4 regions of the Cupriavidus sp. 207A1 genome follow, and region 3 is predicted to be linked to each of the others. Evidence: predicted binding sites of a transcription regulator. Region 3 holds the regulator's gene; each other region holds the start of a gene.
The links. Region 3 encodes FNR, which switches genes on or off when oxygen is low (the NO sensors DNR and NnrR bind a similar motif). Its sites were predicted from a motif close to TTGATNNNNATCAA; they were not measured.
Positions count from the first base shown of each region.

Region 1 (5,270 bases), on a different contig from region 3:
GGACGATGGCGGCGGTACTGCTAGACAGGCGCATCGCAAACTACTCCCGCGTCTTCAGCACCGCGACCAGATCGAGGTGCTGAAGACGCCGCAGGACAAGCAGTCCTGCCACGAGTGCGGAGCACACTGCGGGCACCATGGCGAATACGATCGTGGTCCGCTCCAGGACCAGCGGAATCCGGAAGGCATCCCGATCAAACACCGGCACCAGCAGTGCGCAAAGGCCATAGCCTACGGCGATGCCGAATGGCAATGCCGCGGCCGTCAGCAGCGCCTGTTCGCCAATCAGGATGGTTGCGACTTCACCCAGCGAGAAGCCCAGGACTCGCAGACTCGCCAGTTCGTTGCCGCGCTCGGAGAGCGCGATGCGGATATTGTTGTAGACCACCCCGGCGACGATGATTGACGCAAAGCCCGCCAGAACCAGGCTGGAAATGACGAAGGTTCGATCCAGCGTATTGCGGATGCTTGCCAACACCGCGCTGCGTACGACGACGGAGCCGATCGCCGGCAGGCGCTTCAGCCGCCTATACAACGGCTCTGCCATCCGCGTGTCGATGCGCAGATGAACGCCGCTGATGGCAGCGCTCTCGCCGAGGTGCCGCGACAATGCCCGCCGTTCGACAAACGCACCAAGACCTAGCAGGTCGTCGACGATCGCTGCCACTGGCAGGGTGAAGATGTTGCGCCGTCCCTCCAGCAACGCCACCTCGACCCGGTCGCCGACTTGCAGGTGCAAGGCCGCAGCGAGCCTGGCGGAGACGACGAGTCCATCCGCGCTGACCTGCTGGCGCCCCATGGTATGGCCGACCACCTCGCGTAGCTGCGCATTGGCTTCAAGTCCCGTGAGCTCCACGCGCTTGGCGCGATGGCCGTGGCGTAGCCAAGCTGGCGCAACCCGGAAGCCTTCGGCTCGCAGGATGCCAGGCAACTGCACCACATCGAAGACGGCTGCGACGGGTTGCGCATCGGTGAAAATCAGCGTTACGTCGTCGTGCTGTGCCCGGCCGAACTGCAATGCGAGAATCTGGTTCACCCCGTCCAGGCCAAACCTGCCGACCACCATTAGTCCGACGGCCAGGGCGATCCCTATCATCGATAGCGCGGCCTTGCCTGGCCGCCTGGCAAGGTTGCGTACGATCAGCCGCAATGGGATCGGCATCGCCCGCAGCAGGCCGATGCGATCCAGCACGCCCGCGCGGAATCCCGCGGGTAGTTCCGGTCGCATGGCTTCGGCAGGTGGCAGCCTGCTCGCGCGCCACGCCGACGCGCCGGCACCGATCGTTGCGGCCACGGTGCTCGCCAGCACGGCCAGCACGACTGCCCGCGGACTTAACTCGGCCTGCAATTGCGGAAAGTGAAAGTACTGCCGATACAGGGCGACCAGCAGCTGCCCGAGATACAGCCCCGCCGGTATCCCGGCTGCGATGCCGACCCCGACAGTGACAAGCGCGAACCTCAGGTACTGGAAGGCGACAGTATGACCGGCATAACCGAATGCCTTCAGCAAGCCGATCTCGGCACGCTGGATGGTTACCAGCCGGCTCAACAGCGCGTACAGGAGAAATGCGGACACACCAAGAAACATCGCCGGCACGTAGGTAGCGGTGATGCCGATCTCGGCCAGCTCGTCGGTCAGGAATCGATGGGAAAGCTGGTCCTCCCTGCCGTAGGCACCGAGGCTGCCATAGCGCGCCAGCATGCGGTCTAGCTGGCCGATGACTTGGCGGGCATCCGTGCCTGCGTCGAGTGTCAGCGCCACATCGTTGAACGCGCCCTCCATGCCGAACGCCGACGCAATCGCATCGCGACCCATCCACAGCACGCCGAAGCGGCGATTGTCCGGGAACACCATGCCCTGGCCGACTTCATAGACAAATTCGGGCGACATGCCAATCCCGACCACTTCCAGCTCCCGTTCGCGCCCGTTCATGACGGCTGTGACATGGGAGCCCACCTTAAGGCCGTTTGCACCCGCAAACGCGGCGCTGGCAACGACCTCTTTCTCCCGGGCAGGGTTCGGATAATTGCCATACACCAGGAAAAGCGCGTTGGCCACCGGCACGCCGGTGGCCGGCAAGGAGACCAGCCGCAGCGTGGCAGGCTCGCTGAAGCCTGGGACATCGCCGGTCACGTCGCGTACGATTCGCGCCTCGACGCCCCTGACGCCAGGCAAGGCACGGATCTGGTCGGCGACACCGCCCGGCGCACGCTTGACATTGGCGAACACGTCGGCAAATCGGTGGCCGGCGTAGTAGCGCTCCTGTGCGATGGCCAGGGACTGCCAGGCACCTTGCATCCCGACCAGCACGGCGATGCCGCAGGCAACCACCAGTGCGGCGGCGACCACCTGCCCGCGCTGCCGCCACAGGTCGCGCCCAAGCATCTTGGTTGTGGCGCTTACCATGACAGCTCCGAGGGGCTGGCCCGCGTGGCATGGCGCTGAATGCTGGTGATGCTTCCGCTGCTGATATGCACAACGCGGTCGGCCATTGCCGAGATCGCGGCATTGTGTGTGATGACCACGGTAATGGCGCCCAGCTCTCGGTTCACCCGTTCCAATACCTCAAGCACCAGCTTTCCCGTGCTGTAGTCGAGCGCGCCGGTAGGCTCATCGCACAACAGGATGTCTGGGCGCTTGGCGACAGCACGGGCGATGGCGACGCGCTGTTGCTCGCCGCCTGAGAGTTGGGCCGGGAAGTGATCTTTTCGCTGCGCCAGACCTACCATGCCCAGCGCACGAAGAGGCTCTAGCGGGTGAACAGCGATCTCCGTGACCAGGGCGACGTTCTCCAGCGCGGTGAGGCTGGGAATCAGGTTATAGAACTGGAAGACAAAGCCAACATGCTCGCGTCGGTAGCGGGTCAGATCTGTGTCATCCGCCACGGTAAGGTCGTGATCGCGGTAGATCACCGTGCCGGTGCTGGGCCGGTCCAGGCCACCAAGGATGTTCAGCAGCGTCGACTTTCCGCTCCCCGATGCACCCAGCAGCACCACGAATTCGCCGCCGAACAGGTCAAGGTCGAGTCCGGCCAGCGCCCGGACCTGGATCTCGCCCATGTCGTAGGTCTTGCCGACGTTTCGCAGCCGAAACAACGGCCCCCGGCCGCTCGCCGCGCCGCTACCGCTGGCTGCCTCAATGATGCTGCCCATCCGTGCCTACGCTTGGTTTGCCTTCGGCTTGACGAGGATCACCGGGCACGGCGCATGCGCGATCACGCGGCTCGCAACCGATCCCACGATGGCGTCCAGAAACGCGCCCCGTCCATGCGTGCCCATGATGATGGCCCCGGCGTGGATCGACTGGGCGTATGCCACGATGCGCTCGGGGGCGAATCCTACCAGGCCGTGGCTGACCGTTTGCACGCCTCCCGTCTCAAGGATGTCGATCACGGACTTCATGATCCTGGCGTTCTCTTCGGCATGCCACGCTTTGATGTCTTCCTTGTCAATGTAGGACTTGACCTCGCCAGACACCTCGGGCACACAGTGCACGACATGCACACACACGTTTTCCCTGAGCAGCTCTCGGCCCGCCACGAATTGGGCTGCCGCATCGCTGTAGGCCGAGCCGTCGGTTGCCAGCACAATATTCTGCATCGCATCCTCCTCCGTATTCGACGGGCAAGCGTCATGGACATGAGTCCAGATCCGGCCAGCTACACGGCGCGCTAACGCCTTGGCCTTGCTTCTAACCTATATGTGCTCCGGCGACGTGGCTTGATGCGCATCAGCATTTGCACCGGATATCGAAAGTCCTGGCTGCCCCGGCTTTCTCGGCTCGGCCGCCCCGACGCCGGGTGAACGGCCCTGTCAGGTTCCGCTGACAACGCTGTGCGCACGGCGGACAAGCGCCGTCGCGATGCGCGTACGAAGTGCATGGCTGCAAGCCGACACGTTTTTCGGAACCGGCTGATTTCGGCATCTCCGGCCGAAAACGATACTGCAGGCATAGACGGGCGCAACCAGGCACAAGGGGAAAAGCGATGAGCGACGAACATCACATCGGACACGCACAGCGCCCTCCGGAAACAGCCGCGGACATTCCTCTTGGCGCGCATCTGAACACGGACCGCCTAGGTTATGTCCATCATGGCATCTATGTCGGCAACGGCGAGGTCGTGCACTATGTCGGGTTCAAAGGTTTCCTGCGCCGCGGCCCGGTCGAGACAATCACCCTCGCCGGTTTTGCCGGCGGGTTCGGCTTTCGCGTCGAGCCGGCCACACAAGCAAGGTATGTCGGCGCGGAGATCGTACGGCGCGCAACGGAGCGACTTGGCGAGGATGACTACCGCCTGCTCACCAACAACTGCGAGCACTTCTGCAGCTGGTGTCTGTCTGGAGAGAGCCGTAGCGAACAAGTGGAGGCAATGCTGCACCACCCGTGGCGCGCACTGCTGGCGATCGTTGGTGTAATCTGTAGCGCGACGCGCATCGTGGGACAGGATCTTGCCGACGTGACGGCATAGGCTCCGGGACCATGTGCGGCGCCGCGCTTGCGGAACCAGCTCACGATAACGCAAGGGAACAGACGGCAAGGACATGAAACGTCTATGGGGTGACGCGGACTTGATGGCCGCCTTGCAGCAACCCGACGCCTACCCTCACCCCGCGCCGGCCGTGCAGGTCGTGGAGACGCATATCTCCCTTGTCTTCCTTGCCGGGGATTTTGCGTACAAGGTGCGCAAGGCGGTGCGTTTCGACTTTGTCGACTTCTCCACCGCGCGGGCACGCCATGACGACTGTACGACTGAACTTCGCCTGAACCGCCGGTTCGCACCGGCCCTGTATCTCGATGTGGTACCGATTGTGCCAGGCCCTACGCCCGGCTCGGTCCGCATTGGCGGCAGCGGCATACCGATAGAGCATGCGGTTCGTATGCAGCGCTTTGATCAGGATGACCTGCTCAGCGCAAGAGTCGCCGCGAACCGACTGGAGGCGTGCCACATCGATGGGCTGGCACGCAGCATAGCTGCCTTTCACGAGGCGCAGCCCCCTGGCGCCCCGTCCGGTAACCTTGGTACGCCAGCATGCATCGTCGCGACGCTTGCAGAGTGCCTACGCGCCATCGAGCGGCTGGAACCCGCCAGCCATTTGGCCAGCCGCGTGGCCCGGCGCGCGCTCAGCGAGGCTACCCGGCTGACGAGTGCATTCTGGGCACGGTTGCGCAACGGCCATGTGCGGGAGTGCCATGGGGACCTGCACCTGGGCAATATCGTGCTGCTGAACGGCGTGCCGACGCCATTCGACTGCTTGGAGTTCGACGCCGC
Region 1 is NZ_JBYOJO010000008.1:252,580-257,849, forward strand. It holds gene AC3FMM_RS17195 (efflux RND transporter periplasmic adaptor subunit) at 1-34, opposite strand, end outside; gene AC3FMM_RS17200 (ABC transporter permease) at 41-2,407, opposite strand; gene AC3FMM_RS17205 (ABC transporter ATP-binding protein) at 2,401-3,153, opposite strand; gene AC3FMM_RS17210 (universal stress protein) at 3,160-3,600, opposite strand; gene AC3FMM_RS17215 (lecithin retinol acyltransferase family protein) at 3,987-4,469, shown strand; partial or broken gene AC3FMM_RS17220 (bifunctional aminoglycoside phosphotransferase/ATP-binding protein) at 4,543-5,270, shown strand, end outside.
Region 1: the regulator FNR is predicted to act here: its motif matches at 3,721-3,734, upstream of AC3FMM_RS17210 (universal stress protein).

Region 2 (5,270 bases), on a different contig from region 3:
GGCGGATGGCCTCGCCGAACGGCAGCGCGCCGCGGCCGCGGAAGAACAGGCCGCGTTCCACGTCGCCGCGTACCGCCTGCGCCAGCTTCAGGTCGATGCAGAACTGGCCGATGCGCGCGATGCCGTCGCGCAGCCCGCAGGCCTGCAGGCAATCGAATCCTTCCAGGCATTCGCGCACGCGGGCGCGGCGCTGCAGGCGCGCTTCGCTCGACAGGTAGCGCTGCAGCCATGGCGTCAGCACCGCGCGCGCGGGCAGGCCGGCCACGCTGGTGAATTCGCGCAGGGTTTCGGGCCGCGCGGTGGCCAGCACTTGCTTGAAGGCCGGATGGGCATCGCATTCCTCGGTCACGGCGAAGGCCGTACCCAGCTGCACCGCGGCGGCGCCTTCGCCCAGCCAGTGACGCACCTTGGCGTGGCTGTCGATGCCGCCCGCCAGGATCAGCGGGATGCTGTCCCAGGCCAGGCCCAGCTGCGCGAACAGTTCGCGGCATTCGCCCAGCACGCGCGAGAACGAGAAGCGGGGCTCGGACAGGTCCTGGATGGTGGCGGCACCCAGGTGGCCGCCGGCGTGCGCCGGGTGTTCGACCACGATGGCGTCGGGCAGCCGGCCCTTCTTCATCCAGCGGCGCAGCACCAGGCCGATGCCGCGCGCCTCGGACAGGATCGGGATCAGCGCCACCCTGGGATGGCCGGCGGTCAGTTCGGGCAGGTCCAGCGGCAGCCCGGCGCCCATGACGATGGCATCGGCGCCGCTTTCGCAGGCTTGCCGCACCAGCGCCGCGTGCGAGCCCACGGCTTTCATCACGTTGACGGCGATCAGGCCGCGGCCCTCGGAGGCGGTGCGCGCGGCGCGGATCTCGCGGTCCAGCGCCTCGAGGTTGGCGGCTTCGATGGCCGGCTTGTCGCGGCTGCCGCGGGTGCGTGCCATCAGGTCGGGGTGGTGGTGGCGCAGGTCGATGCTGGCGATGGTGCCGACGCCGTTCTCGCGCGCGACGGCGCCGGCCAGCCGGTGGGCCGAGATGCCGATGCCCATGCCGCCCTGCACGATCGGCAGCAGGCGACGGCCGCCCAGCTTGAGCCAGGGGTGATTCATAAACGGGTCTCCGGAAGGGGATGGACGCCGGGCCGCACGGCGGCCCCGGCGCGGGGATGACGCGCAAGCGTGGCACAGCGGCACGGGCCCGCGTTTGCCGCAGGTCAAGCGTGGCCGGGTGGCCTGCCATCGGCCTACGCCGACCGGCATAGCCCGTCGCGGCCGGGGTGCCGTTGGCGTGGGTTTGCGCACGGTCAAGCCCCTGCCGCGGGCGCTTGGCTAGCATCGGCCGCTGTCTTCCTTCCCCCGCGCCGCCGCCGGCGCCAGTCCCCGATGACCTGTTCCACCCCCGCCCGATCCGACTCCCCCCCGGCCGCCGCGTGCGCGCCGCGCCGCCCGCAACTGGTTGCGCCCGCCGGCTCGCTGGCGGCGCTGCGCGTGGCCTTGCAGCACGGCGCCGACGCGGTCTACCTGGGCCTGCGCGATGCCACCAACGCGCGCAATTTCGGCGGCCTGAATTTCACCGAGGCCGACATCCGCACCGGCGTGGCCGAAGCCCATGCGCGCGGCGCCGAGGTGCTGTTCGCCATCAACACCTTCGCGCAGATGGGTGCGGTGGCGCAGTGGCACCGCGCCGTCGATGCGGCCGCGGACCTGGGCGCCGATGCCGTGATCATGGCCGACGCGGGCCTGATGGGCTATGCCTGCGCGCGCCATCCGGACCTGCGGCTGCACTTGTCGGTACAGGGCTCGGCCACGCACGCCGATGCCATCGAGCTGATGCGCGAGCGCTTCAATATCCGCCGCGTGGTGCTGCCGCGCGTGCTGTCGCTGGCGCAGATCGGCAAGCTGGCACGCCAGACCGGCGTCGAGCTGGAGGTGTTCGGCTTCGGCAGCCTGTGCGTGATGGCCGAGGGGCGCTGCCTGCTGTCGTCGTATGCCACCGGCGATTCGCCCAACAACAAGGGGGTGTGCTCGCCCGCGCATGCGGTGCGCTGGACCGAGCAGGACGGCACCATGCAGGCACGGCTGTCGGGCATCCTGATCGACAGCTACGCGCCCGGCGAGCCGGCCGGCTATCCGACCCTGTGCAAGGGCCGCTTCGAGGTCGAGGGCGAGCGCGGCTACGTGCTGGAGGAGCCCACCAGCCTGAACGCGCTGTCGCTGCTGCCGGCGCTGATCGACATGGGCATTGCCGCGATCAAGATCGAAGGGCGCCAGCGCAGCCCGCGCTATGTCGGCGACGTGGTCGGCGTGCTGCGCGCGGCGATCGACGCCGCCTGCGCCGATCCGGCGCGCTTCGCGCCGCGCCAGGAGTGGCAGGGCACGCTGGGACGCCATGCCGAAGGCGACCAGGTTACGCAGGGCGCCTACGACCGCCCCTGGCGCTGACACCATGTCACCCACCTGCCTGTATCCGGACATGCTGGACATGCCGGCCACGATGGAGCTTTCCATGCCACACACCGCCGCGGCCGCGATGCCGCACGCCGCCGCGATGCCCGGCTTCGGCATCGCCCTCGGTCCGCTGCTGTACTACTGGCCGCGCGAGGCTGTGCTGCAGTTCTATGCGTCGGTCGCCGACGCGCCGGTCGACCGCGTCTACCTGGGCGAAACCGTCTGCACCCGCCGCCATGAAATCCGTCATGCGCAATGGCTGGAGATTGCGCAGATGCTGCGCGATGCCGGCAAGGAAGTGGTGCTGTCCACGCCGGTGCTGGTCGAGTCCGACACCGATATCGCCTGGATGCGGCGCGTGTGCGCGCAGGACGACTACCTGGTCGAGGCCAACGATCCCGGCGCGGTGCGTTGCATGGGCGGGCGGCCCTTCCTCGGCGGCCCGCATCTGAATGCCTACCATGCCGATACGCTGGCGTGGCTCGCCAGCCTGGGCGCGGTGGGCTGTGTCGCGCCGGTGGAAATGGACGGCACCACGCTGGCCGCGCTGGCGGCGGCGCGGCCCGCCGGCATGCAGCTCGAAGCCTTCGTCTGGGGCCGCCTGCCGCTGGCGTTCTCGGCGCGCTGCTTTACCGCGCGCCATCATCGCCTGCGCAAGGACAGCTGCGAATTCCGCTGCATGGACTATCCCGATGGCCTGGTCGCCGCGACCGGCGAAGGGCAGGCGTTCTTCACGCTGAACGGGGTGCAGACGCAGAGCGCCACCTGCCTTGACCTGTGCGCCGAGACGCTGGCGATGGCGCGAATGGGCGTGGGGATGCTGCGCGTCAGCCCGCATTCGTCGGGCACGCTCGCGGTGGTGCAGCAGCTGGCGGCGATCCGCGCCGGGCAACGACCGCCGGCCGCCAGCGGCATCGCGCCGGCCGGTGCCCAGCCATGCAACGGCTACTGGCACGGCCGCGCCGGCATCGCCTGGGAGGCCCCGGCATGAGCGCGCTGCACAAGCTGATGGCGGGCGTGCACCGGCGCCTGCCGGCACGCGCGCGGGCGCTGCCGCTGGTGGCCGCGTTGGAGCTGGCGCGCCGCGCCGGCTGGCTGGAGCCGCCCGCGGCACTGGATGGGCATGCCTTCCTGCTGACGGTGCAGGACCTGGAGCTGGCCGTGCCGTTCCGCTGCGAAGGCGGGCGCTTCCGCGCCGGCAGCACCGACGCCGAGCCCGCGCTGACGCTGCGTGCCTGCGCCGTGGACTACCTGCGCCTGCTGGGCGGCGAGGCCGACACCGACACCCTGTTCTTCCAGCGCCGGCTGGTCATCAGCGGCGACACTGCGCTGGGGCTGGAGGTCAAGTACTGGCTCGATGCGGCGCCGCGGCCGGCGTGGGTCAGCCAGGCCGCGGCGCGGCTGGTGGCGCTGCATGGCGCCACCGCGGGACGGGCCGGCGCCGCATCCTGAGCGCGGCTCAGGCCTCGCCGTCCAGCATGAAGCGGTTGCGCCCGGCGCGCTTGGCGCGATACATCGCGCTGTCGGCGCGGTGCAGCAGCGGCTCCAGCCGCGGCGTTTCGGGCATGGCCCAGACCGCGCCCACGCTGATCGTCACCACCGGCTGCACTGGCGTGCCCTGATGCGCAATGCCCAGGTCGCGCACCGCGGCCACCATGCGGCGCGCCAGCTCGCGGGTTTCGTCGCGGCTCGCGCCGGGCAGCACCGCGGCGAACTCTTCGCCGCCCAGGCGCGCGCAGAACTGCTCGCCGTGCAGCACGCCGCTGAGGGCGCCGGCGATCTGCCGCAGGCAATCGTCGCCGGCCATGTGGCCATGCAGGTCGTTGTATTGCTTGAACTGGTCAACGTCCAGGATCAGCAGCCCCAGCGGCTGGCCGCGCTCGCACGCGCGCGTCACGGCGGCGATCGATTCGCGCTGGAAGTAGCGGCGGTTGCGGATGCCGGTCAGGGCATCGATGTCCAGGTCCGCCTGCACCTGCCACAGCTGCTCTTCGGTCTGGCCCAGCCGCGCGCTCAGCGCCAGCTCGCGCGACTGGAAGCGGCTGATGTCGCGCAGGAACAGCAGGCTGCCCATCTGCCTGCCATCCAGGCGCGCGACGCGTTCGCCGGTCAGCTCGAACGGCGCGCCCGGCGGCACGAAGGGCATGGCAACACTGTCCGCGGCGTGTGCCTCAGCGTTTGCAGGAGAAGGCCGCAGTGCGGTGTCCCAGCCGGCTGGCAGCGGGTCGCCGCGACGCAGCGCCGGCCACAGCTGCGCCGCCGCGGGATTGAATTCGACGATGGTGCCATGGCCGTCGACGATGACGCAGCCTTCGCCGAGCGCATCGAACACGCGCAGCCGCGCGTAGTGGCCGATATCGTCCAGGTGCGTGCGCAGCCCGCAGAACCACACCAGCGCCGCCATCAGCGAAAACGTCGCCGGCGTCAGGTCGCCGCCCAGCGGCCCGGTCCAGCGGTTGAGATAGGCGACATTGGCCACCAGCGGCAGGGCCAGGCCCCCGCCCAGGATGGCGCGCCCGCGGCGCGACAAGGCGCCGTTGGGGACCTCGGCCGTGACCAGGAAATACAGGCTCAGCGCCAGCAGCAGGTACGACCACGCCGCCACCACGGCATAGCCGATGCCATGGTCGAACACCGCGCCGGGCAGCACGCCGGGCGGCATCAGCGTGATGCGCGGCCACACCAGCCCGTGGCGCTCGTTGGTAAAGACCATCACCACCGTGACCACCGCCGCCAGCACCGGCAGCCACAGCCGCGACCAGGGCACCACGTAGCGCGGGCGGCTCAGGTGCACCATCGCCACCAGCCAGCCGATCGGCACCGCGACGATGCCGAGGTA
Region 2 is NZ_JBYOJO010000004.1:338,273-343,542, reverse strand. It holds gene AC3FMM_RS09660 (NAD(P)H-dependent flavin oxidoreductase) at 1-1,093, opposite strand, end outside; gene ubiU (ubiquinone anaerobic biosynthesis protein UbiU) at 1,367-2,425, shown strand; gene AC3FMM_RS09650 (U32 family peptidase) at 2,490-3,422, shown strand; gene ubiT (ubiquinone anaerobic biosynthesis accessory factor UbiT) at 3,419-3,883, shown strand; gene AC3FMM_RS09640 (histidine kinase N-terminal 7TM domain-containing protein) at 3,891-5,270, opposite strand, start outside.
Region 2: the regulator FNR is predicted to act here: its motif matches at 1,188-1,201, upstream of ubiU (ubiquinone anaerobic biosynthesis protein UbiU).

Region 3 (5,270 bases):
CGGCGCCTTCGGCGCGGGCCGCGCGGTCGATCTTGTCTGCCTTGCTGCCGCCCTGGCTGCCCTGGCCGCCCTGCCCGCCTTCGCCCTGGCCCGTCTTGCGCTTGCCGCGGCCGCGCTGGCCGCCACGCCCGGCACCGGCGGCGCCCGCGCTGGCGGCGGCACCTGCCTCGCCGGCATCGCCCTGGCCGGCCGCGCCGGCGCCTTCGGCGCCCTCGGCGCGGTCCTGCGCGGCCTGGCGGCGCGATGCCACCAGGTTCCTCAGACCGCGGCGCAGCCCCTTGCGGCGGGGCGCGGCGTCGCTGCCCGTTCCGGGTTCTGCGGCGCCGGTGTCGGCGGATGCGCCCGCGTGGCGGGCGTCTTGCTCAACGGAATCAGACAAGATATTCACTATCGGATGTTGCATGTTGTTCAGTTCGGCACGCGCTCGTCGTGCTCGCTCGGGTGCGGCGGGGTGCCGTCTTCAGGCAGTTGGTCCCGCGCCCCGTCCGGAGGGGTTGCAGCCGATTCGGTGGCATCGCCCGCACCGGCCTCAACCACCGTCTCGGCAGCCGGCTGCGCGTCAAAGCCATCGGCACCGTCTTCGCGCGCGGGCGCGCTCTCGGCCGCTGACGATGTATCGGCCGGCGTGACCGGCTCGGCAAAGGCTTCCTCGTCGGCGCTGGCCGGCTTGTTCGCCGCCAGGTCTTCGAAGTTGATCGCCTGCTGCTCCAGCAAGGCGGCCTGTGCCTGCGCCTGAGCGTCTTCCAGCGGCGGCAGCTCGTCCAGCGTGCGCAGCCCGAGGTCGTCCAGGAAGGCCTTGGTGGTGGCATACAGCGCCGGGCGACCCGGCACGTCGCGATGGCCGATGACCTCGATCCAGCTGCGGTCCTCGAGCTTCTTGATCACTTCCGTGCTGACCGTCACACCGCGGATTTCCTCGATATCGCCACGGGTCACCGGCTGGCGGTAGGCGATGATCGCCAGGGTCTCCATCACCGCACGCGAGTATTTTGGCGGTTTTTCCGGATTCAGGCGGTCGAGGTATTCCCGCATTTCGGGCCGGCTCTGGAACCGCCAGCCGCTTGCCAGCGCCACCAGCTCCACGCCGCGCGGGCGCCAATCCTGGCGCAGTTCGTCCAGCAGCACGCGGATAGTGTCTGCGCCGACGTCATCGTCGAACAGGCGGCGCAGATCGTTGACGCGCAACGGTTCCTGCGCGCAGATCAGCGCCGTCTCGAGGACGATCTTCGCCTCTTGGGTATTCATGTTGATGGTGTGCAGCCTGTCTTTGCACCTGCTCCCGGACGGATCCGGGGCACCGGAGATTTTGGATACAGCGGTGCCAAAGCCACCGCCATCTCATTGCGCAGCGAGCCGGATACCTGCCGTACCCAGGCCGTGCACTTCCCATTCTTTGCATCGAGTTGCCGGGGCTTCCGGCAGGAGATCGTCCGCATGCCGTCATGGATCGGCCAGCGAACCTCTTGCGTCGCTCGTCCGCACAAACGGACATCGCGGTCGGCGAACTGAACGCCTCGGACGCAAGAAAATACGGGTATCGGGAGCAAGGCCGGCATCTACCACGCCGCAGCGCCAACCGGACTTTTGAACCAGATCTTTTGAACCGGATGGATCGCGGGGACTGGCGCTCATCGAAAGCCTTCCGCTTCCCGCGTCCCGAGCGCGCCTTCGGATAGGAAGACCGCCAGGCGCTGATCGCCGCTGCTTACCGCAGCCTGTCTGACTCCGCGCGATACCGCAATGCTGGCGATTGTATGGCATTCCCGGCTCCGCCTGCAACCATCATCCTGCTTGCGCGGGGTGCCGGCGCCGCAGGATGCCGCATGGGGCATCAAAACACCAGGCAAAAGCCCTGTTCCGCCAGCGAATGTGGCAGCAGCACCGCTCGCGCAATGCCAAGCCCGCCGAACGCCATCACGGCAAGGCCCGCGCCCAGGCGCACGCCCGGTCGCCGCGACCACAGTCTCAGATAGCCGGACAGCCCGGACAGCACCAGCAGGTTCGGCAGCGTGCCAAGCCCGAACACGCCCATCACCAGCGCGCCCGAGCCGGCATTGCCCGCCAGCAGCGCCAGCGTCAGCGCACCGTAGACCATGCCGCACGGCACCAGCCCCCAGGCCAGGCCCACGCCATAACGCCGGGCCAGCCCGCCGCGCGCCCGCACGAAGGCCGGCAACGCGCCGGCGACGCCGCCGAGCCGCCCGGCCACCGCAGCGCCGGCACGCGCCGCCAGCCGCTCCAGCCAGTTCACGGTAAAGGTACTGCCGCGCAGCAGGCGCCAGCCCGACCACAGCAGCATCAGGCTGCCGGCGCCGAACAGCCAGCGCTGCACTGGCAGGTAGTCCTGCTTCCAGGCGGTGGCGCCCGCGGCGCCCAGCGCCGCACCGAGCAGCATATAGGTGGTAATCCTGCCAAAGTGCATCAACAGTAACTCGCCGAGCCATGCAGTGCGGCTGCGCACCAGGCTGACCGGCGCTGCCTTGCCGCGCCGCTGCTCCACGGCCAGCGCCACGCCGCCGCACATGGCGGCGCAGTGCACGCCGCCCAGCAGAGCGAGCAGGAAAACGCTGATCAATACTCCAAATGTCAATTCTGTCTCCCTGCCGGATCACATCGCACGGTAAAATGCCCATATCGTGCCCCGCTGCCATTTCTAGCAGGTTCCAATTGCTCACTTCCATCCCCATTACCGAGATGTCGCCCCGCTGCTCCACCTGTGCGATGGGACAGCTGTGCCTCCCGGTTGGCATGTCGCAGCAAGACCTTGCCAAGATCGACACGCTGGTGCAGGAACGCATCCGCGTGCACAAGGGGGAAACCCTTTACCGCATGGGTGACCCGCTCACCGCGGTCTACGCCATCCGCTTCGGTACGCTCAAGACGCATGTCACCACCGAAGACGGACGCTCGCAGATTACCGGGTTCCACCTGCCCGGTGAAATCGTCGGCCTCGACGGCCTGGGCGAGATGCAGCATGCATCCGATGCGACCGCACTCGAAGATACCGAGGTATGCGTGGTCCGCATGAACGATCTGCAGACGCTGTCCGCCGACCTGCCTTCGCTGCAACAGCAGTTCCTGCGCCTGATGGGCAAGGAAATCACGCACGACCAGCTGATGCTGGTCACGCTCGGCTCGATGCGCGCCGAGGAACGCCTCGCCGCCTTCCTGATCAACCTGTCGGAACGGCTGTCGGCGCGCGGTTATTCGGCGTCCGAGTTCGTGATGCGCATGAGCCGCGAAGAGATCGGCAGCTACCTCGGGCTGAAACTCGAGACCGTGAGTCGCCTGTTCTCGCGCTTTGCCGAGGCCGGGCTGATCCAGATCCGCCAACGGCATGTCAAGCTGATCGACATCGACGGCATCAAGCAACTCTACAGCCGTAGCTGCTGAGCCACCGCGGCGTTGCCGCGCCGCCTGCGGCGCCGGCAACGCGATAGTCCTTCCCTATTCCAGTTCGTCCGTATCCGCCAGCCGCGTCGGCATGGTGTACAGCGTCAGCCCGCTGGACAACGCGCAGAACACCCACGCCAGCAGGAAGCCGACGGTATAGACCGACTCGCGCGACGATTCGATCGGATGGCCGAAGAATTTGAGGTCGCCCGGATCGACGACGGAAAAAACCGTCGCCGTCGCCAGACCCGCCATCAGGAAGCCCGGCCACAGCACCCACATCAGCCAGCGCAACCTCATGGCTGCCTCGCTGCCGCGGACTTGGGCGCCACCGCTTCCACCTTCTCGACCACCAGGCCATGCCGCGCCGCGCCCTGCACCGGCAGGTCGGGGTGTGCCGACGCCAGCCAGATCGTCACGCCGCACGCCACCATGGCCACCAGCGGACCGGCCATCAGCAGCCATGGCCACGGTTCCTTCCACCACGGATTGCCTTGCTGACTCATCTTGCCCCCTTCGTCCTGGCGACTACGTGTGAGTCGCCTAGCTTCACAAATCGCGCGGCACGATAAAACTGGTGGATTGCCGAATTTCAGCATGCCCTTGCTCCGTGCCTTCGCTCGTTACTGTTACGTTGATCTTGTGCGTGCCTTGCCTGGCGGCCTCTATCGGCACGCGGATGCGGATCGGCAGCAGCCGGTTGGAGGTTGGCGCCAGCGATTCGGCCTGCTTGTCGTATTCGACCGTCAGGTCCTTCAGTTCATCGCTGTCGGCACGCACGCGGATCTGCATCGGCGCCTCGGTGGTGTTGATCAGTTGCAGCCGATAGACGTTCTCGATCCAGCGCCCTTCCACCTCCCGGCCCAGCGCACCGCGATCGCGGATGATGTCGACCTTCAGCGGCGTGCGCAGCATGATCGACGCCATGAACCCCGCCAGCAGCGCCACCCAGATCACCGAGTAGATGATGACGCGCGGACGCAGCAGGCGCTTGCGCGATGCCGCAGCGGACAGGCCCTTGCGCATTGCGTTTTCCGAGGTGTACCGGATCAGCCCGCGCGGGTAGTCCATCTTGTCCATGACCTGGTTGCAGGCGTCGATGCAGGCGCCGCAGCCGATGCACTCGTACTGCAGGCCATCGCGGATGTCGATGCCGGTCGGGCATACCTGCACGCAGATGCTGCAGTTGACGCAATCGCCAAGCCCGGCCTGGTGATGGTCGGTCTTGCGCGAGCGGCTGCCGCGCGGCTCGCCGCGGCCGACGTCATAGGTCACGACAAAGGTGTCGCGGTCCACCATCACGCTCTGGAAACGCGCGTAGGGGCACATGTACTTGCATACTTGCTCGCGCATGAAGCCTGCGTTGCCCCACGTGGCGAACGCGTAGAACAGCATCCAGAATGCCTGCCAGGGGCCCAGCGTCAGCGCCAGTACCTCGCCGCCCAGTTCGCGGATCGGCGCAAAGTAGCCGATGAACGTGAAACCGGTCCACAGTGCGATCAGCACCCACAGGAAATGCTTGGTTGCCTTGATGCGGAATTTGCGCAGGCTCCACGGATCCCCGTCGAGGCGGATGCGGGCGATGCGGTCGCCTTCGACCCGCCGCTCGATCCACATGAAGATCTCGGTGTAGACCGTTTGCGGGCACGCGTAGCCGCAGAACAGCCGTCCCGCGATCGCCGTGAACAGGAACAGCGCCAGCGCGGAGATGACCAGCAGCACCGCCAGGTAGATCACGTCCTGCGGCCACAGCACCAGTCCGAAGATATAGAACTTGCGCTCGCCAAGGTCAAACAGCACGGCCTGGCGTCCGTTCCACTGGAGCCAGGGCGTGCCGTAGTAGATCAGCTGGGTCAGGATCACCAGCCAGACCCGCC
Region 3 is NZ_JBYOJO010000003.1:236,244-241,513, reverse strand. It holds gene rluB (23S rRNA pseudouridine(2605) synthase RluB) at 1-403, opposite strand, end outside; gene scpB (SMC-Scp complex subunit ScpB) at 409-1,245, opposite strand; gene AC3FMM_RS06730 (sulfite exporter TauE/SafE family protein) at 1,832-2,590, opposite strand; gene fnr (fumarate/nitrate reduction transcriptional regulator Fnr) at 2,668-3,393, shown strand; gene AC3FMM_RS06720 (hypothetical protein) at 3,448-3,693, opposite strand; gene AC3FMM_RS06715 (FixH family protein) at 3,690-3,899, opposite strand; gene ccoG (cytochrome c oxidase accessory protein CcoG) at 3,943-5,270, opposite strand, start outside.

Region 4 (5,270 bases), on a different contig from region 3:
CGCCTTTCTCTACCGCCACGGCCACGCGCTGCGAATTGGCCACCAGCCGCGCGAATTTTTCGGGTCCGCCCACGCGGTGGGCCCAGCCATTGGCGATCAGTAGTTGTCTGGCTGCCTCGAGGTCTTCGGGCAACAAGTTACGGATTTCCATTGGCGGCTCTCCCAGCAAAGCATGTACGGCCCCTCGCCGCCCCTTGCCACCAGGGGCGCCGCGAGTCGAGAACGGCACGGCAAGCCGTGCTGCGCAATTGGCGGAGTGTAGCGAGCGGGCGCGGGCGCGTCAATTTGGCGCCTGGCGCGCCGGGGCGTCGCTCACGGCGGCGCTCCGGCGCGGTATCATGGCCGCCATGAACGCCCCCGTCTTTTCCTCCGCGCATCCGGCCGACCAGCTCGCCGAGTTCACCGACGCGGATGCGGCGGTTGCCCGCATCCGCGAGATCTACGATGCATCGGTCGGCGCCGTGCGCGCGCGCTTCGATGCCTTCGCCGGCGGCAAGCCGCTGCCCTCGGCCGCGCACGCGTGCTATCCGTACCTGGGCATCTCGGTCAACATCGAGACCATGGTCACCGACAGCCGCCCCTCCTGGGGCACGGTGGCGTACCCCGGCGTCTACGGCACCACGGTGACGCGCCCCGACCTGCTGGCCGACTACTACCGCGACCAGATCGAGCGCCTGATGCGCTATCACCGCGTGCCGGTGGTGGTGGGCCTGAGCCGGCGCCCGATCCCGCTGCCGTTCGTGATCGAGGCCTCGACCACCGACATCAGCTACACCCAGGCGCGCGAGCTGGAGGCCTCGTTCGTGCTGCCGGAGCTGAACCGCATCGATGACGGCATTGCCAACGGCACCTACGAGCCGGTGCCGGGCGAAGCCTGGCCGCTGTCGCTGTTCCCCGCCGAGCGCGTGGACCTGGCGCTGCAGCGGCTCTACCACTACACCGGCACGGCGCCGCAGCACTTCCAGCGCTTCGTGCTGTTCACCAACTACCAGCGCTATGTCGACGAGTTCGTCGCGCTTGGGCGCGCGCTGATGGGTAATGGCAACGGCAATGGCGATGGCGGCGGCTACACGCGCTTTGTCGAGCCTGGCGACGTGGTGCAGGACCTGGGCGCGCCCGAACCCGACGACGCCACGCGCCCGCGCGTGCTGCCGCAGATGCCGGCCTACCACCTGGTGCGCGGCGACAAGCTGGGCGTGACGCTGGTCAATATCGGCGTGGGGCCGTCCAACGCCAAGACCATGACCGACCACCTCGCCGTGCTGCGCCCGCATTGCTGGCTGATGGTCGGCCACTGCGGCGGCCTGCGCCGCTCGCAGCAGCTCGGCGACTATGTGCTGGCGCACGCCTATGTGCGCGACGACCACGTGCTCGACCACGACCTGCCGCCGTGGGTGCCGGTGCCGCCGATCGCCGAGATCCAGGTGGCGCTGCAGGAAGCCGTGGCGCGCGTGACCGGGCTGTCCGGCAACGAGATGAAGACGCGCATGCGCACCGGCACGGTGGTATCGACCGACGACCGCAACTGGGAGCTTAAGTCCAAGTCGCTGTATGCGCGCTTCAACCAGTCGCGCGCGATCGCCATCGACATGGAAAGCGCGGCGGTGGCCGCCAACGGCTTCCGCCTGCGCGTGCCGTATGGCACCCTGCTGTGCGTATCGGACAAGCCGCTGCATGGCGAACTCAAGCTGCGCGGCATGGCCAACGCGTTCTATCGCCAGCGCGTCAGCCAGCACATGACCATCGGCCTGGAAGCGATCCGCATCCTGCGCGAGAACGGCGTGGAGCAGTTGCATTCGCGCAAGCTGCGCAGCTTTGATGAGCCGGCGTTCAGGTAGCGGTCCGCTGCGCGCGCTCATGAAATGCAAAAGGCCGGCGCCCCTTCGACGCCGGCCTTTTTTGTCGCGCGGCAGGATCAGAATCGATACCCCACCCCGACGCTGAACAGCCACGGATCCAGGCTTACCTTGGAGACCTTGACGTCCCCCGCCTTCACATCGCTCTTCAGCCAGATCTTCTTGATGTCGGCGTTGAGGAACCAGTTCCTGGTCAGCTTGTAGTCCATGCCGATCTGCAGCGCCGGGCCCACGCTCCAGCTATCGAGCTGCAGCGAGTTGTTGGCGATGTTCTCGCCCCAGATGTGGGTGAAGTTCAGGCCCGCGCCGATATACGGGCGGAAGGTGCCGTTGGGAATGAGGTGGTACTGCATCAGCAGCGTCGGCGGCAGGTGCTTGAAGGTGCCGATCTTGTTGCCGTCAAGGTAGACGTTCTGCTTCTGCGGCACCGTCAGCACCAGTTCGGCGGCAAAGTTCGGCGTGAAGAAGTAGGTGACGTCGAGTTCGGGGATCCACTTGTTGTTGACCGTGATGCGGTCCGAACGGCCGACGCCGCCGACGGGATCGGAGCTGTGGGCCATGTCGAGGTAGGTGCCGCGCAGCCGCACCATCCAGTTGCCCTGGGCGTCGTCCGCGGCGGCCGCGGGCGTGGCGAAGGCGCCGAGCATGGCGCAGGCGGCGATGGCCGAACAGGTGGCGGTGCGAAGAGACAGTGTTTTCATGGGTCTGCTTGGTTTGTTATCAAGGCGCGCCCAGTGTGGCGGAGCGGGGTGGCGGTGGCCTTGACACAAAACAAGCGGAACCAAATGGAGCGCACGGCGTCGCGATGGCGCGACAACGCGGCCACCACCGATGCATCCTCGGACATCGCTTCTAACCACATGCGAAATGATTCGTAGCGCGGCCCGATGCTGCCGCTTACGCTGTGCGAAAGATCCGAGCGCGCGCAACGCGTGTCCGGATCCGCACCAGGCATGTCGTGGGCGTCCGCAAGGGCGTCTTTCCGGGTGTGCCCCGTGGGGGCGGGGCACACCGGTTTTCTTGCCAAACGCTACACCTCAGGCATCAGGCCGCGGCGGCGCTGGCCGCGTGAGCGCCGCCGGCAAAGCCCGCCTGCAGGTGCCGGTTCACACCCGACAGCACTGCACGCAATGAAGCCGTGACGAGGTTGGCGTCGATGCCCGCGCCGAACCCGGTCGGCGAATCGCCCACACGGACTTCGACATAGCACGCTGCGCTCGCGTCGGCGCCTGCGTTCATCGCATGCTCGTGGTAGTCCATCACGCGTACCGGCAGGTCCAGCGCATCGATGAAGGCGTCGATCGGGCCGTTGCCGCTGCCGCGCACGCTGCAGGGCTGGCCGTCGCGCTCCATCTGCACCGTGATCACGGTGGCGCCGGTACTGTCGCTTGCCAGCTGGTGCGAGACATAGCGCAGCGGCGCCTCGCGCGCCAGGTACTCGCGCTCGAACAGGCCATACAGGTCGTCCGCGCTCGCTTCCAGCCCGCTGTCGTCGGTCATGGCCTGCACCGCGCGGCTGAACTCGATCTGCAGCCGGCGCGGCAGGTAGAGGCCATGCACCTGTTCCAGCAGGTACGCCATGCCGCCCTTGCCCGACTGGCTGTTGACGCGGATCACCGCGTCGTAGCTGCGGCCCAGGTCGGCCGGGTCGATCGGCAGGTAGGGCACTTCCCAGATGGCGTCCGGCTGCTGCTGCGCAAAGCCCTTGCGGATCGCATCCTGGTGCGACCCCGAAAACGCGGTGAACACCAGATCGCCTACGTACGGATGGCGCGGGTGCACCGGCAGCTGGTTGCAGTGCTCCACGCACTGGCGCACCGCGTCGATGTCGGAGAAGTCGAGGTGCGGCGCCACGCCTTGCGTATAGAGGTTCAGCGCCAGCGTCACCAGGTCGACGTTGCCGGTGCGCTCGCCATTGCCGAACAGGCAGCCCTCGACGCGGTCGGCGCCCGCCATCAAAGCCAGCTCCGCCGCTGCCACCGCGGTGCCGCGGTCGTTGTGCGGATGCACGGACAACGCGATATGCTCGCGCCGCGCGAGGCGGCGGTGCATCCATTCGATCTGGTCGGCGAACACGTTGGGCGTGCTGCATTCCACCGTGGTCGGCAGGTTCAGGATCATCGGGCGGCCCGGGCCGGCCTGCCACGCGGCCGATACCGCATCGCTGACTTCCAGCGAGAAATCGAGCTCGGCCAGGCTGAAGGTCTCGGGCGAATACTCGTAGGTCCACGCGGTCTCGGGCATGGCATCGGTCAGCGCCTTGATCAGCCGCGTGCCCGATACCGCGACGTCCTTGATCTCGTCGCGCGAGGCATTGAAGACGATGCGCCGCCAGGCCGGTGCGATCGGGTTGTACAGGTGCACGATGGCGCGTGCCGCGCCGCGCACGGATTCGACGGTGCGGCGGATCAGGTCTTCGCGCGACTGCGTCAGCACGACGATGGTGACGTCGTCGGGGATGCGCCGTTCTTCGATCAGCATGCGCACGAAGTCGAAGTCGGTCTGCGACGCGGCGGGGAACGCCACCTCGATTTCCTTCAGGCCGATCTTCACCAGCTGTTCGAAGAAGCGCAGCTTGCGCGCCGGGTTCATCGGCTCGATCAGGGCCTGGTTGCCGTCGCGCAGGTCGGTGCTCATCCAGCGCGGCGCGCGCGTGATGGTGCGGCCGGGCCAGGTGCGCTCAGGGATGTCGACGGTGGCGGCGGGGCGGTACTTGATGGCGGGATTGACGAGCATACGGGGTCTCCTTCCTCGCAAGGGAAGATGAAAAATCGAAAAACGGGAAAAGGGTGGCGCAAGGCTGCCGAACTGCCACGGGGCCCTAGGCCCGGCAACCGATCGGTAGGCTTAGCAGTAGCGAGGAAGCGCGCAGGGCGCGGCCCGATGCCAGGGCAGCCAGCACGCGTGCGCGGGCAGCGATGCGGGACGCATCGGCAGCCTGGCAGGGAGTGCTGGTGTAACGGTTCATCGTGGCTGGAGTGGGAGGGGCCGCGGCCGCTCCGCGTGGGTGCGCATGCAGCGCAGGTCCATGGGAAGGGCAAGGTTAGTCGACCAGTCCCGAACCGGTCAAGCCTTGCGCGTGTGCCGTCATGCGCGGCAAACCGTCGTGGCCCGATCAGGGGATCGTGGTAAGGGGCTGCGCCAAACGGTTGGGGGCCGGCTGCGGCAGGGGCCTGGGCGGCCCCTGTTTCCCCTCGGCCGAATGGCGATGTACTGCGCTGAATGGATGACTTGCGGCGAGGTTCTGTGCGCTGCACCTCAGTCCTCTGGCTGGTATTGCGCGGGCCACTTTGTGCCTAGGCTGATAGCGCGGGAAAAAAACACGACTGGGGGGAACAATCATGAGACTGAGAACGTGGACATCCTGGCTGGCGGGTTCGGCCGCAGCCTTGTTGCTGGCGGCATGCGGCGGTG
Region 4 is NZ_JBYOJO010000011.1:94,143-99,412, reverse strand. It holds gene AC3FMM_RS20345 (GNAT family N-acetyltransferase) at 1-151, opposite strand, end outside; gene AC3FMM_RS20340 (AMP nucleosidase) at 339-1,838, shown strand; gene AC3FMM_RS20335 (OmpW/AlkL family protein) at 1,916-2,557, opposite strand; gene leuA (2-isopropylmalate synthase) at 2,901-4,592, opposite strand; gene AC3FMM_RS20325 (hypothetical protein) at 5,198-5,270, shown strand, end outside.
Region 4: the regulator FNR is predicted to act here: its motif matches at 2,618-2,631, upstream of AC3FMM_RS20335 (OmpW/AlkL family protein).